3 linked regions of the Streptacidiphilus albus JL83 genome follow. The protein of the gene in region 3 interacts with the protein of the main gene of each other region in a pairwise test. Links are inferred from orthologs where the notes say so. Each region holds a gene or a part of one and is shown on either strand. Other genes may lie near its edges. The genes, in order: BS75_RS27950, ftsZ and BS75_RS11890.

Region 1 (5,134 bases), 3.6 Mb from region 3 along the record:
CAGCAGCCGCAGGATGGTCAGCATGTTGGGGATGTTCCACAGGCTGCCCAACCCGGTCACCGGGCCCGACGCGGACCCCGACACGGACGCCCCCGCCGAGACGGGCGCCACGCCCCCGGTTCTCCCCTCCGGGCCTGGTGTCACGCGTCCACCTCGGCTCCGACACAGCCGATCGCCTCGGCGATCAGGTCGACGCCCTCGCTGGCCACGACCTTCGCCTCGACCAGGTCACCGACCTTCACCCCCTCGGGGGCGCCGAGCAGGGTGGTGCAGCCGTCGGTCTCCGGGGCCTGGTGGGCGGCCCGGCCGACCACGCCGTCCTCCTCGTCGATCGACTCGACCAGGACGGTCACGGCGCTGCCGATCCGCTCCTCGGCCCGCTGCGAGGTCATCTCCTCGGCCAGCCGGCCGATCTTCGCCAGCCGTTCGGCGACGACCTCCTCCGGGAGCTTGCCGTCGTAGGTCGCGGCCTCGGTACCGTCCTCGTCCGAGTAGCCGAAGACGCCGATGGCGTCCAGCCGGGCGTGGGTGATGAAGCGTTCGAGCTCGGCCAGGTCGGCCTCGGTCTCGCCGGGGAAGCCGACGATGAAGTTGGACCGGGCGCCGGCCTCCGGGGCCTTGGCCCGGATCTGCTCCAGCAGGCCGAGGAACCGGTCGGTGTCGCCGAAGCGGCGCATCCGGCGCAGCACGTCCGGCGCGGAGTGCTGGAAGGACAGGTCGAAGTAGGGCATGACGCCCGGGGTCGAGGTCAGCGCGTCGATCAGACCGGGGCGCATCTCGGCGGGCTGGAGGTAGCTCACCCGGACCCGGTCGATCCCCTCGATCGCGGCGAGCTCCGGCAGCATCGTCTCCAGCAGCCGGATGTCGCCCAGGTCCTTGCCGTAGGAGGTGTTGTTCTCGCTGACCAGCATCACCTCGCGGACGCCCTGCTCGGCGAGCCAGCGGGTCTCGTTCAGCACGTCGGAGGGGCGGCGGGAGAGGAAGGAGCCGCGGAAGGCCGGGATGGCGCAGAAGGAGCAGCGCCGGTCGCAGCCGGAGGCGAGCTTCACCGAGGCGACCGGGCTGTCGTCCAGTCGGCGGCGGAGCATCCGGGGCCCCGAGGCGGGCGCGACGCCCTCCGGGAGGTCCTCGATGACCGGTGCGGCCGCGGACGCCTCCCCGTGGCCGGGGACGGCCACGGAGCCGCCGTCGGCGGCCTGCTGCCGCTCGACCGGGCTCAGCGGGAGCAGTTTGCGGCGGTCGCGGGGGGCGTGCGAGGTGTGCTGGCCGCCGGAGAGGATGGTCTGCAGCCGGTCGGTGATGTCGGCGTAGTCGTCGAAGCCGAGGACGGCGTCCGCCTCCGGCAGCGCCTCGGCGAGCTCCTTGCCGTAGCGCTCGGCCATGCAGCCGACGGCGACGACGGCCTGGGTGCGGCCCCGGCCCTTCAGGTCGGAGGCCTCCAGCAGGGCGTCGACCGAGTCCTTCTTGGCGGCCTCGACGAACCCACAGGTGTTGACGACGGCGATGTCGGCGTCGGCGGCGTCGTGGACGAGCTCCCATCCATCGGCTTCCAGGCGCCCGGCGAGTTCCTCGGAATCGACCTCGTTTCGGGCGCATCCAAGGGTGACAAGGGCGACTGTGCGGCGTTCGGACATGTCGCCAAGATTACCGAGGTTTTGACGCGGGTGGCACGAAGGGGTAAAACCGCAGCCCAGACCGGGTGCTCCGGGGCCGCTCCGGGGTCACCGGACGGACGCGGCCGAGGCGGGCGGAGCCGCCGGGGCGAGCGGCGCGGCCGAACCGACCGCCGCGGCCGCAGCAGCGGCGGAAGCAGGCGGCGGCGCGGGCACGGCCGGCGCGGCGGAGGCGCGCGGGGCAGCCGGGGCGGCAGCGGCGGGCGGGGCGGCCGGGGCCTTGCGGAAGTCGGACGGGGTGTAGGCGAGCTGCACCACCTGGCCGGCCGCACCGGGGCGGCCGACATCCTTGCCGTTCACCCAGAGGTGGACGCCGCTGGCGTTGCCGAGCACCAGCTGCAGTCCCTTGGGGTCGGTGTAGCTCTGGCTCGCGCCCTTGGCGAGATCGCCCTCGAAGAACGTCCGGCCGGTGGTGTCGGCGACCTCCAGCCAGCTGTCCGCGGCGTCGGCGGTGAGCTTGACGGTGACCACGCCCAGCGGCGCGGCCGGCGCGGCCGGCGGGGCGGTCCTGACCGGCGCGGCGGGCATCGTCGGCCGCAGCACCACCAGCGGCTTGGCCGGGCCGCTGGCCGACGGCGAGGGCACGACCGCGGCCTCGGCCGCCGTGTCCTTGCTCCGGCCGTCGGCCAGGTTGAAGCCGATCACCGCGGCCACCACCACGATCGCCGCCACCATCGCCCCGGCCCAGCTGGGCCGCCGCCGCTCGTGGTTCATCCGGCTGGGCTCGAACAGCGGCAGCGGCAGCGGCCGGGCCGCCGCCGAGGTCCCGCCGTGCGCCTCGTCGAACTCGGTGACCAGGGCGTCCGCGTCCGCGCCCACCGCGCGGGCCAGCGAGCGGACGTGGCCGCGGGCGTAGAAGTCGCCGCCGCATCGGCTGAAGTCGTCCTGCTCGATGCCCTCGATGATCGGCACCCGGACGCTGGTGTCGTCGCCGACCTCCTCCACGCTGCGGCCGGCCGCGATCCGGGCGGCGCGGAGCACCTGCCCGATCGACGGCCGCTCCGCCCCCGCCGGTCCGCCTGCCGGGTCCGCATCCGGCACGGGCAGCGGCGCGGTGTCCACCCAGGGCTTGGCCGGGGTGGTTCGGCCGGATTCTTCGGAGAGTGACGTGCCGCTGGCCACAGTTCCGCCTTTCGAGCGTTCACCGCCTGCTGCCGCGCGGTCCCGCGAGGACGGCGGCCGGAGACATCAGCTGATCGTCAGTCTAGGAGCGGGAGCCGAGGCCCCGGCAAGCGGTGATCCGCCGAAAGTGGAACGCCCGGGAGCGGCCCGCCGATGCGCCCTCGACCGCTCATTCGCCCCTGAGAGTGAGCAGCACCCCGTCCAACTCGTCCGCCGTCACCAGCACGTCGCGGGCCTTGGAACCCTCGCTGGGGCCGACGATGCCGCGCGACTCCATCAGGTCCATCAGCCGGCCGGCCTTGGCGAAGCCGACCCGCAGCTTGCGCTGGAGCATCGAGGTGGAGCCGAACTGGGTCGAGACGACCAGTTCGGCGGCCTGGACCAGCAGGTCCATGTCGTCGCCGATCTCCTCGTCGATCTCCTTCTTCGGCGCGCTGCCGACGGTGACGTCGCTCCGGTACTCGGCCTGGAGCTGCGCCTTGCAGTGCTCGACGACGGCCTCGATCTCCTCCTCGGTGACGAAGGCGCCCTGCATCCGGGTCGGCTTGCCGGCGCCCATCGGCAGGAACAGCGCGTCGCCCTTGCCGATCAGCTTCTCCGCGCCCGGCTGGTCCAGGATGACCCGGCTGTCGGCCAGCGAGGAGGTCGCGAAGGCCAGCCGGGAGGGCACGTTGGCCTTGATCAGACCGGTGACCACGTCGACGCTGGGGCGCTGGGTGGCGAGCACCAGGTGGATGCCGGCCGCGCGGGCCAGCTGGGTGATCCGGACGATCGAGTCCTCGACGTCGCGCGGGGCCACCATCATCAGGTCGGCCAACTCGTCGACGATCACCAGCAGGTACGGGTACGGCGTCAGCACCCGCTCGCTGCCCGGCAGCGGCTGGGCCTTGCCGGAGCGGACCGCCCGGTTGAAGTCGTCGACGTGGCGGAAGCCGAAGGCGGCCAGGTCGTCGTAGCGCAGGTCCATCTCCCGGACCACCCACTGCAGCGCCTCGGCGGCCTTCTTGGGGTTGGTGATGATCGGCGTGATCAGGTGCGGCACGCCCTCGTAGGCCGTCAGTTCGACCCGCTTGGGGTCGACCAGGACCAGCCGGACCTCGTCCGGGGTGGCCCGCATCAGGATCGAGGTGATCAGGCAGTTGATGCAGGAGGACTTGCCCGCGCCGGTGGCGCCGGCCACCAGGATGTGCGGCATCTTCGCCAGGTTGGCGACGGCCGTCTGGCCCTCGACGTCCTTGCCCATGCCGACGATCATCGGGTGCGGGTCGTTGGTCGCGATCGGCGAGCGCAGCAGGTCGCCCAGGTTGACCATCTCGCGGTCGGTGTTGGGGATCTCGATGCCCACCGCGGACTTTCCCGGGATCGGGCTGATGATCCGGACGTCCGGGCTGGCCACCGCGTAGGCGATGTTGCGGGCCAGCGCGGTGATCCGCTCGACCTTCACCGCGAGGCCGAGCTCGACCTCGTAGCGGGTCACCGTCGGGCCCCGGGTGAAGCCGGTGACGGCGGCGTCGACCTTGAACTCCGCGAAGACGTTGCTCAGCGCGGCCACCACGTCGTCGTTGGCCTTGGACCGGGACTTGCCCGGTCCGCCCCGGGTCAGCAGCTCGGGCGGGGGCAGCTGGTAGCCGCTGCCGGCCGGCAGCGGCAGCTGCTCCGAGCGCAGCGGCGGGATGCCGCCGTCCTCCTGCCGGGCCGGCGGCACCCCGGCCGCGTCGCCCGACTCGGCCCCCGACCCGCCGTCGAACTCGTCGACGTCGACCTCGTGGTCCGGGACGGCGTCGGCCGGCGCCGCGACCGGCTGCTCGGCCGGCGGGGCTTCGCCGGGCGGGGTGTTGTCCTTCACCTTGCTCAGCATGTTGACCAGCGTGGGCGAGGGATGGACCCCGTGGATGACCGCGCCGTCCAGCTGGGCGGCGGCAGCGGCGGCCACGTCGATGGCGTCCAGGCCCCCCGGGGTCGCCGGGGCCGACTCCTCGGCCCCGGCGGCGACCTGACGGCGGCGCGGGCGGCGGCGTCCGGCCGGCACCGCGGCGCCCTCCTGCTCCAACTGCTCGCGCTTCTCCAGCAGCACGGCCCGCTCGGCGGGCGTACCCGGCTCGCCCTCGAACTCGCCGAAGCCCAGCTCGTCCAGGCCGCCCGACTCCCAGTCCCCCTCGTCGCCGTCGAAGTCCCCGCCGGGCGGCGGCAGTTCCGGATCGATCAGGGACAGCCGCACGCCGAGCAGGCGCAGCCGCTCGGGGATCTGGTTGACCGGGGTCGCGGTCACCACCAGCAGGCCGAAGAAGGTGACCAGCAGCAGCAGCGGCACCGCCAGCGCCGGTCCGGCGGCGGCCATC
Region 2 (5,044 bases), 650 kb from region 3 along the record:
CCTCGTTGTAGGTACGGGGGTGCAGCGTGGTGATGCGGTAGGGCTCCCGCTCGGACGCGGCCTTGGACATGATCACCGGGGCGCTCTTCTCGACATTTCGACGTTCAGGTGTGATGGACGACACTGGGGCCATCCTCGGCTCGGAGCGCATCGGCGCCACGAAAGCCGCCGGCGCGGTCGGCGCGGGGACGGGTCGGGGCACCTCCTCGGTGCGTCCGGTTCGCAGCGGCTCGGGCTCGGGGCCGTAGTCCTCGTCGTCCGGGTCGTAACTCTGGACGTCGTAGCCATCGTCCTCCAAGAGGCCGAGGTAGATCGCCATCTTGCGCACAGCGCCGGCCATACTCCTGTCCTCCGCTCTGTGGTGGATCGGCTTTGTCACCGGTACGCGCCCCGCCTTGGGCCGCTCGTTCACGAGTCGCTCAGTGCGGCGGAGTGGTTCCACGATCCACGGTCTGCCCCTCAGTTGAAGGGGAGATTCCTTCTTGTCCTGATTTGTTCTGCGATCTGATCTTCTACCCGGTGACGTTACCCGAGGGGTGGCCGCGCACCCAGTACCGCCGTACCGACGCGCACATGTGTCGCCCCGGCTGCGATGGCCTGTTCCAGGTCCCCGCTCATCCCTGCGGAGACCATCGTGGCAGCAGGATGCGCCTCCCGTACACGGGATGCGATTTCCGCGAGCCGGTCGAAGGCCGCGCGCGGATCGCCCGCGAAGCGCCCGTGCAGCGGCGCGACAGCCATCACACCGTCAAGTCGCAAGCCGGGCGCGGCAGCCAGCGCCTCCGCCAGCATCGGGACCTGCTCCGGAAGGGCGCCGCCGCGACCGGGTGCGTGGCCGGATTCGGCTGCTGCCGAATCGGCGCCGAGGTCGACCTGGACGAGGCAGCCCAATTCCGGACGACCCGCTTTCAGCACCCCCTCGGAGAGGGCTTCCACGAGTCGGATCCGGTCGACCGAATGAACGAGGTCGGCATAACGGAGGACGGAACGGACCTTATTTGTCTGCAATTGGCCGACAAAATGCCAGCGGAGGTCGAGATCACGACATTCCTCGGCTTTCGGGGCGGCGTCCTGGTCGCGGTTCTCGGCGACGTCGGCCACTCCGAGACCGGCCAGCAGCCGGGTGTCCGAGGCCGGATAGGTCTTGGTGACCACCACCAGGGTGACGCTGTCGCGTGCGCGCCCGGCGGCGGCGCACGCGTCGGCGACGCGCTGCTCCACCGAGGTGAGGTTGGCGCGCAGCTGTGCCAGGCGCGCCCGGGCAGCAGATTGATCGTTCACGTGGGTCATCGCGGGTCCAGCCAGACGTAGCTCGCGAGGCGGCCGGTCCGCTGCTCGCGTCGGTAGGAGAAGTGATCGGCGGATTCCAGGGTGCAGGTGTGCGGCTGCGGGTGCACGGTCACGCCGAGCGAGCCGAGTTGGGCCCGGACCCCGGCCGGCAGGTCGAGTGCGGGCGTCCCCCAGGAGGTCTCGCCCGCCGTGGCCGGCTCCAGCGCGGCCACCTCCGCGCGCAGCGCGGCCGGTACCTCGTAGCAGCGGCCGCAGACCGAGGGGCCGATCACCGCCGTGGTCCGCTCCGGGCGCGCACCCTGTTCGACCATGGCGGCCACGACCGCCGGGACGACGCCGGCCGCGAGCCCGGGGCGCCCGGCGTGGGCGGCGCCGACGACGCCGGCCTCCGGGTCGGCGAGCAGCACCGGGACGCAGTCGGCGGTGAGCACCGCCAGCGCCAGCCCGCGCCCGGCGGTGACCAGGGCGTCCACGGTCGGGGCGGTCCCCTCGGGCTGACGCTCCGCCACCACCGCCGTCTCCCGGCCGTGGACCTGGTTCATCCAGACCACGTCGGCCGGGTCCAGCCCGAGGTCGGCGGCGGCGAGGCGGCGGTTGGCGCGGACGGCGGCGGGGTCGTCGCCCACCGCCCCGCCCAGGTTGAGCTCCTGGAACGGCGAAGTGCTCACCCCGCCCCACCGGTCGGTGAAGGCGAAGTGAGCACTGTCGAGGGAGATCCGGTGGCCGATCATGCTGGTCAGCCTAGTGGCTGCGGCCCGCAGGACCGGCGGCCGGGAGCGCTACTTGAGGAAGTCCGGAACGTCCAGTTCCTCGGCCGGGGTGTCCACGTAGGGCGGCCGGGTCTGCGGGACGTGCGGCGCGGCCGGCGGTTCCGGGTGGCGCGGGGCCGGGTCCTCGGCACGGGGGACGCTGCCGATGGTGTGCATGCTGCGCCCGGCGGCGGTGGAACCCGAGCGGTTGAACTCGGAGCGGCTGAAGTCCGCGCGGTTGAAGTCCGAGCGGTGCGTGTCCGTGCGGTGGGGATCGGTGCGCCCCGGCTCGGAGCGGTTGAACTCGCTGGGACGTTCCTGCTGCGCGGACTGGTTCTGACCGGAGCGAACCACCGGCTCACGGACGATGGTGGGCGGCTGCCCGCCGTCGAAGCCGGCCGCGATGACGGTGACCCGGACCTCGTCGCCGAGGGCGTCGTCGATCACCGCACCGAAGATGATGTTGGCCTCGGGGTGCGCCGCCTCGGCGACCAGCTGGGCCGACTCGTTGATCTCGAACAGGCCGAGGTCGGAGCCGCCGGAGATGGAGAGCAGCACGCCGCGCGCGCCGTCGATGGAGGCCTCCAGCAGCGGCGAGGAGATCGCCATGATGGCGGCGGCCTTGGCGCGGTCCTCGCCCCGGGCCGAGCCGATCCCCATCAGCGCCGAACCGGCGTCCGACATGACCGACTTGACGTCGGCGAAGTCGAGGTTGATCAGGCCCGGGGTGGTGATCAGGTCGGTGATGCCCTGGACGCCGGAGAGCAGCACCTGGTCGGCGGAGCGGAACGCGTCCAGCACCGAGACCTGGCGGTCGGAGATCGACAGCAGCCGGTCGTTCGGGATCACGATGAGGGTGTCGACCTCCTCGCGGAGTTGCGCGATGCCGTCCTCGGCCTGGTTGGCGCGGCGGCGGCCCTCGAAGGTGAACGGCCGGGTGACCACGCCGATGGTGAGCGCGCCGAGCGAGCGGGCGATGTTGGCGACGACGGGCGCGCCGCCGGTGCCGGTGCCGCCGCCCTCGCCGGCGGTGACGAAGACCATGTCGGCCCCCTTGAGGACCTCCTCGATCTCCTCGCGGTGGTCCTCGGCCGCCTTGGCGCCGACATCGGGGTTGGCTCCCGCGCCGAGGCCGCGGGTGAGTTCACGGCCGACGTCGAGCTTGACGTCGGCGTCGCTCATCAGGAGGGCCTGCGCATCGGTGTTGATCGCGATGAACTCGACGCCCTTGAGCCCGACCTCGATCATCCGGTTGATGGCGTTCACGCCACCGCCGCCGATGCCGACGACTTTGATGACTGCGAGGTAGTTCTGGGGTGCTGCCACGTCGAAGGCCTCTCGCCTCGGATGTACGGTGCCGAAGGGACGGGAACTCGTGGAGACGAGGTCCGGACCCGAACCCTGACCCTGAGGTTTAGGGTTAATGCTGTGTCACTCTTTCCGTCTGTCACAGGACACTAGGTCTCAAGGCGGGTCCATTCAACGGACACGCCGAGCGTCTCGATTTTTCTTGTGAGCCTATGTGATCAATCGTCCGGGGTGTCCACCGGGGTGGTCTATCAGATTCGTGGCTGGACCGGCGATCCGTCAAGCGTGCGTCAACCGCGCACTGCTGGGTCGTCGGGCGCGGTGACGTCGTAGGTCGTACCGCCCTGCTTCAGCAGTGCCGCGAGCACCACCGCCTTGCGCGCGTCCCTTTCCGGACTCCCCCACAGCACCGTTGCGCCACCGGCGAGTTGCAATTCCATATCGTCGTACGAATGCACCACGACCGCAATCGTCCCGCGGGCGACCGCGGGCGGGAGCGCCTTCGCGATCTGCACCGCCGAGTCCACCAGCTCGGCCTCGGAGAACTCCGGCAGGGAGCTCCGGCCGACCGGGGAGAGCGCCAGTTCGACCACCGGCACACCGGCCGGGATGCCGGGACCGGTGGCGAAGCCCACCCCGCCCGCGTCGACCTGCTCGTAGCCGTTCGCGGTCCTGACCGCGGCGACCGCGACCCGCTCGGTGATCCGCAGCCGGACCGTGTGCGGCCACTCGGTGCTCACCTGCACCCGCGCCACCCGGGGCAGCGCCCGGAGCACCCGGGCCCGGACCGCCCCGGTGTCGAGCCGCTCCAGCGGACCGCCCAGCGGCACCCGGGCGGCGGCCAGCACCTGCGCCGGCGTCAGCACCCTGACCCCGCTGACCAGGACCGTCCTGACGTTCAGCACCGAGGAGAAGAACACCAGCCAGCAGGCGGTGGAGACGAGTGCGGCGAGCAGTCCGGCGAGGACCCCGACACCGCGCCGGGACAGCCGCAGCCGCGGGGCGGACGGGGGCGCTGCCCCGTCCGCCGCCGCGGTCGCCTCCGGCGCGAGGGCCTCAGGCACGGCGGTGCTTGGCGATCGCCCGGTACACCATGTCGACCAGCAGGTCGTCGGCGTCACGGCGGCCGAACTCGGCGGCGGCCCGGCTCATGTCCCAGAGCCGCTGAGGGTCGGTCAGCACCGGCAGCAGCTGGCCCAGCACCCAGTCGACCGACAGTTCGGCGTCGTCGACCAGCAGCCCGCCCCCGGCCCGGACCACGGGCTGGGCGTTGAGCCGCTGCTCGCCGTTGCCGATCGGCAGCGGCACGAAGGCGCCGGGCAGCCCGACGGCGGCCAGCTCGGCCACGGTCATCGCGCCGGCCCGGCAGAGCATCATGTCGGCGGCGGCGTAGGCCAGGTCCATCCGGTCCAGGTACGGGACCGCGCGGTAGGGCGGCATCCCCGGGATGTCGTCGATCCGCGGGATCTCGTTCTTCGGGCCGACCGCGTGCAGGATCTGCACGCCGTACTGCTGGAGCCGGGGGGCGACCGCCTGGATGGTCTCGTTGAGCCGGCGGGCGCCCTGGGAACCGCCGGAGACCAGCAGCGTGGGCAGCCGCTGGTCCAGGCCGAAGTAGGCCCGGGCCTCCGGCCGGGCCGCGTTCCGGTCCAGGGTGGCGATGGTGCGGCGCAGCGGGATGCCGATGTACTGGGCGT
Region 3 (5,031 bases):
GGTCAGCGCGGCGTAGTCCTTCTCCGAGATGCCGCCGGTCCAGATGTTCGGGTTGTAGGTGGGCGCGCTGGCCATGGCGATCACCCGCCCGGTGTGGACGTCCATCACGATCACCGCGCCGGAGTCCGCCTTGAAGTTCTCCTTGGTGACGGTGTCCCAGGTCTTCCGCAGCGTCACCAGCGCCTGCTGCAGCTGCTGCTCGGCGATGCCCTGGATCCGGGCGTCGATGCTGGTCACGATGTCGTTGCCGGGGGACGCCGCGCTCTGCCCGGCACTGCCGATCACCCGGCCCAGGTTGTCGACCTCCAGGTTGTCCACGCCCGGCTGGCCGCGCAGCTGGGTGTCGTAGACGGACTCCAGGCCGGCCCGGCCGACCTGGTCGGAGGCCGCGTAGGCGGACTTGCCCTCGGCGTTGGTGGCGGCGTTGATCTCGTCCTGGGTGACCGGCGACAGGTAGCCGAGCAGCTGGGCGGCGTTGGCCCCGGCCGGACCGGGGTACTGCCGGACCGCCGTGGGGTCGGCGGTGACACCGGGGAAGTCCTCGCGGCGCTCCATGATCTGCATCGCCTGCTGGGCGGTGGCCTGCTCGGTGACCGGGATCGGCTGGTAGGGCGAACCGTTCCAGCAGGGCTGCGGGGTGACCGCGTCGCACAGCCGGACCTTGTCGTGGACCTCGGTCGGGCTCATCCCCAGCACCTGGGCCAGCCGGCCGAGCACGGCCTTGCCGCCGTCCTGCTGCTGGAGCAGCGCGGTGCGGCTGACGGAGACCACCAGCTGGGTGGAGTTGTCCGCCAGCGGCATGCCGTTGGCGTCCAGGATCTCGCCGCGCACGGCCGGGACCAGCACCGGCCGGATGTGGTTGGAGACTGCCTCCTGCGAGTACTGCTGGCCGTTGCGGATCTGCAGGAACCAGAGCCTCCCGCCGAGGGTCGCCAGCAGGGACAGGACGATGACCTGGAGGATCAGCAGGCGTCCGGTCACCCGGCTGCTGCGCCCCCCGGTCTCCGGGGTGTGGTTCATGGGTCTCGCTTCCCGCCCTGGTGGTACGGATGCCGGTGGTACGAAATGCCAGTGGTGCGAAATGCCGGTCGTGCGAAATGCCGGTCGTGCGAAATGCCGGTCGTGCGAAATGCCGGTGGCCGTGCGCCCGAGGGCGGCCCGGCTCAGTCGTCGACGCCGCTCACGCGGCTGTTCCAGTCGCTCTCGTCGGTGCGCATGATCCGGCCGCCGTCGCGGCCCGCGCGCCGGCCGCCGTCGCCGAAGCCGGGCACCGTGCCGAGGCCCGCCGCGCCGCTGGTGCGGTCGCCGCCGGTGCCGAAGAAGGAGCCCCGGCGGTCGAGCCCGGAGCGGCCGCGGGTGGTCCGCCGCATGCCGGCGCCGAAGACGGTGCCGCCGTGGCCGGCCAGGTCGTCGACCGAGCGCCGGGCCAGCGCCATCACGCCCGGCACCACGAACGGCGCCAGCAGCACGTCGTAGACCACGGCGGTGACCAGCAGGCCGGGCATCCCGACGTGCCGGGCGGCGGTGTCGCCGACCATCGCGCCGACGGCGGCGTAGAGCAGCGTCGCGGTGATCGCCGCCGCAGCGACCACCAGCAGCGGCAGCCCCACCGAACGGATGTGCCCGCCCGGCGGGCGGATCAGCCCGGCCGCGTAGCCGAGCACGCAGAGCACCAGCGCGTAGCTGCCGACCGCGTGGTCGGACGGCGGGGCCAGGTCGGCCAGCAGCCCGGCGGCGAAGCCGACCAGGCAGCCGCCGACGGGGCCGTAGACCAGTGCCAGCCCTATCACCACGAGCAGCATCAGGTCCGGCACGGCGCCGGGCAGGCCCAGCCGGGCGAGGACGCTGACCTGGACGACCAGCGCCACCACGATCAGGACCGCGGAGAGCAGGATGCGGTGCAGCCACATGCCGGTCGGCCTTTCTCAGCTCTGTCGGTACCGCGTTGTCTCAGTGCGGCGTTTCGGTGATGGGCCGGGCCATCAGTACAGCGGTACCGCACGGCGGCGGCCCCGCGTCGCTGACACGCCGTCCGTCCGACGGACCGTCACAGTGACGCCACGTCAGCAGCACGGCCGTCAGTGGCCGGTGGCCGGCTTCGCCGGCAGCACGGCGTAGCGGGGGTCGGTCGCGGGCGGCTGGACGACCACGCCGACCAGGTCGAGCGTGGTGAAGCTGACGAAGGGCTGGACCAGCACGGTCCGGGTCAGCTGGCCCGGGGTGTTCTCGACCCGGACCACGGTGCCGACCGGCACCCCGGGCACGAACGGGCGGTCGTTCTGCGAGCCGAAGGTCACCAGCCGGTCGCCGGTCCTGACCCGCGCCTGTCCGTTCAGCAGTTCGACCCGCATCGGGCCGTTGCCCTGACCGGTCGCGAAACCGATCTCGCCGCTGCCCTCCATCCGGGTGCCGACGCCGAAGTCCGGGTCGCTGGCCAGCAGCACCGTCGAGGTCTCCGGGCTGACCGTGGTGACCCGGCCCACCAGGCCGTCGCCGTTGATGACGGTCATGTCGCGGCTGATGCCGTCATTGCTGCCGATGTCGATGGTGACGGTCCAGGAGAAGCCCTGGGCCGCCCCGATCGCGACGACCTGGGCGGCCTTGATGGTGTACTGGCCCGCCCCGGCCACGCCGAGCAGCTTGGTCAGCTCGGCGGAGCGGCTCTGGACCAGGTCCGAGCTGGAGACCTGCTGCTTCAGCCGGGCGTTCTGCTGCTCCAGTGCGCGGATGCGGTCGCCGCTGGTCCCGGACTCGCGCAGCGAGCGGAAGGCGTCGGAGACCGGCTGGACCGCCCCGGCGACCCCGGTCTCGACCGGGCCGAGGACGGAGGCGGCCGTGTCCCGGGCCCCGTTCAGGGGCGAGTGGTCGCCGCCTCGGATGTCGACGGTGATCAGTGCGAACGCGACGGCGACCAGCAGGACGAGCAGGAGCCGACTTTCTCGTGTGTCCCTCACGGTCCTCGGCGGGGCCCTTCAAGAGGTGCGGAGCTCCCGGGAGCTGTGGTTCCCGGGACCTGTCAGGATACTGATGGTGCGTCAATCAGCGGGGGCTCAGCGACGCGGCTGGGAGTCCAGCACCTGCTGCAGCGCCTCGAACTCCTCGACGCACTTGCCGGCGCCCAGGGCGACCGAGTCGAGCGGGTTCTCGGCGATGTGGACCGGCATGCCGGTCTCCCGGCGCAGCCGTTCGTCGAGGCCGCGCAGCAGCGCGCCGCCCCCGGTGAGCACGATGCCCCGGTCCATGACGTCGCCCGCGAGCTCCGGGGGGCACTGGTCGAGGGTCGTCTTCACCGCGTCGACGATGGCGTTGACCGGCTCCTCGATCGCCTGGCGGACCTCGGCGGCGGAGATCACCACGGTCTTCGGCAGGCCGCTGACCAGGTCGCGGCCACGGATCTCGCTGTGCTCCTCCTTGTCCCCGTCGATCGGGAAGGCGGAGCCGATGGTCATCTTGATCTGTTCGGCGGAGCGCTCGCCGAGCAGCAGCGAGTACTCCTTCTTGATGTGCTGGATGACGGCGTTGTCGAGCTCGTCGCCGGCCACCCGGATGGACTGCGCGGTGACGATGCCGCCGAGCGAGATCACGGCGACCTCGGTGGTGCCGCCGCCGATGTCGACCACCATGTTGCCGGTGGGCTCGTGCACCGGGAGGCCCGCGCCGATCGCGGCGGCCATCGGCTCCTCGATGATGTGCACCTGGCGCGCCCCGGCCTGCCGGGACGCCTCGATGACGGCGCGTCGTTCCACCCCGGTGATGCCGCTGGGCACGCAGACCACGACCCGGGGGCGGGCCAGGTAGCGCCGGCGGTGGATCTTCAGGATGAAGTAGCGGAGCATCCGCTCGGTGATCTCGAAGTCGGCGATCACGCCGTCCTTGAGCGGGCGGATGGCGACGATGTTGCCGGGCGTGCGCCCGATCATCTTCTTCGCCTCGGAGCCGACGGCGAGGATGCCGCCGGTGTTGGTGTTGACAGCGACCACTGACGGTTCGTTGAGGACGATCCCGCGGCCCCTGACGTACACGAGCGTGTTGGCGGTGCCGAGGTCGACAGCCATGTCACGACCGATGAACGACATGCTGTTGTTCGCCATGGGCTTGGGGGGCCTTCCCGAGGTTCGAGGGTGGGGGCGGCTGCGGGCTCGCGATGGCAGACCGTCAGCCACCGTTGCCGAGTAGCTCCATGGTAGCCATGGAGGCACACAGGGTGACCGTGGACTTGTGTCCAGTATTCAGGCAGACGATCAGATTTTTCACTATTGGGACGCCTGTGTCGGCTGCCAGGTTCCACGGAATCATTACTTCCGATTGCCTGACAACTCCTGTGCCCCCACTCGGACAGGTGGGTGACGGCCATACGGCCGAGCGGACCGGACGCACCGTCAGCTGCGTCCGGTCCGCTGTCGGCCGACCTCGAAGACTCGGAAGGATCAGGCGTGGGCCGGGAAGAAGATCTTGATCTCGCGCTCGGCGGAGGCCTCGGAGTCGGAGGCGTGGATCAGGTTCTCCCGGGTGATGGTGGCGAAGTCGCCGCGGATCGTGCCGGGGCCCGCCTCCAGCGGGTTGGTCTTGCCGGCCAGCGCCCGGATGCCCTCGATCACGCTCTCGCCCTCGACGATCAGCGCCACCGACGGACCGGAGGACATGAACGTGAGCAGCGGCTCGTAGAACGGCTTGCCGAGGTGCTCGGCGTAGTGCTGCTCCAGCGTCGCCGCGTCCAGCGTGCGCAGCTCCATGGCGGCCAGGGTCCAACCGGCCTTGCGTTCGATCCGGGAGACGATCTCGCCGACCAGTCCGCGCCGGACGGCGTCGGGCTTCAGGAGGACGAGGCTGCGCTGCGACATGGGGCGCTCCGAGGTTCTGGTGGCGACGGCGCTGCCGGGTGGCGACAGCGGTGATGATCGGTGCCGAGCCTACCCGGAGCGAATACCGGGACGTCAGCCGGTCAGCTGTGCGGCCGGAGGCCCGTCAAGGCCCCGGTACAAAAGTCAGGTGAGAAGTCCGGCCGGACACCCCGATGGCCGTACCGGGGCC

The links.
Region 1: the proteins of BS75_RS11890 (region 3) and BS75_RS27950 interact in binary tests that used the Escherichia coli proteins (3 or more experiments, as listed by UniProt). The link is inferred for Streptacidiphilus albus JL83 from one-to-one orthologs.
Region 2: the proteins of BS75_RS11890 (region 3) and ftsZ interact in binary tests that used the Escherichia coli proteins (3 or more experiments, as listed by UniProt). The link is inferred for Streptacidiphilus albus JL83 from one-to-one orthologs.

Annotation. Positions count from the first base shown.
Region 1 is NZ_JQML01000001.1:6,375,389-6,380,522, reverse strand. The notes cover bases 759-3,710. They hold BS75_RS27950 (helix-turn-helix domain-containing protein), read right to left. Parts: upstream 2,796-3,710; coding sequence 1,722-2,795; downstream 759-1,721. Other genes in these bases: BS75_RS27945 (DNA translocase FtsK), read right to left, coding at 2,965-3,710; rimO (30S ribosomal protein S12 methylthiotransferase RimO), read right to left, coding at 759-1,634. In the rest of the region: pgsA (CDP-diacylglycerol--glycerol-3-phosphate 3-phosphatidyltransferase), read right to left, coding at 1-24; more of rimO, read right to left, coding at 141-758; more of BS75_RS27945, read right to left, coding at 3,711-5,134.
Region 2 is NZ_JQML01000001.1:2,083,630-2,088,673, forward strand. What follows is about bases 1,218-4,079. They hold ftsZ (cell division protein FtsZ), read right to left. Parts: upstream 3,366-4,079; coding sequence 2,070-3,365; downstream 1,218-2,069. Other genes in these bases: BS75_RS46275 (YggS family pyridoxal phosphate-dependent enzyme), read right to left, coding at 1,218-1,290; pgeF (peptidoglycan editing factor PgeF), read right to left, coding at 1,287-2,021; BS75_RS09035 (cell division protein FtsQ/DivIB), read right to left, coding at 3,638-4,079. Outside these bases: BS75_RS09015 (cell division protein SepF), read right to left, coding at 1-340; more of BS75_RS46275, read right to left, coding at 526-1,217; more of BS75_RS09035, read right to left, coding at 4,080-4,411; murG (undecaprenyldiphospho-muramoylpentapeptide beta-N-acetylglucosaminyltransferase), read right to left, coding at 4,404-5,044. UniProt on the Escherichia coli protein: Essential cell division protein that forms a contractile ring structure (Z ring) at the future cell division site. The regulation of the ring assembly controls the timing and the location of cell division.
Region 3 is NZ_JQML01000001.1:2,735,816-2,740,846, forward strand. The notes cover bases 2,064-4,912. They hold BS75_RS11890 (rod shape-determining protein), read right to left. Parts: upstream 4,077-4,912; coding sequence 3,051-4,076; downstream 2,064-3,050. Other genes in these bases: mreC (rod shape-determining protein MreC), read right to left, coding at 2,079-2,954; ndk (nucleoside-diphosphate kinase), read right to left, coding at 4,428-4,841. Also shown: mrdA (penicillin-binding protein 2), read right to left, coding at 1-1,020; rod shape-determining protein MreD, read right to left, coding at 1,164-1,910. UniProt on the Escherichia coli protein: Forms membrane-associated dynamic filaments that are essential for cell shape determination. Acts by regulating cell wall synthesis and cell elongation, and thus cell shape.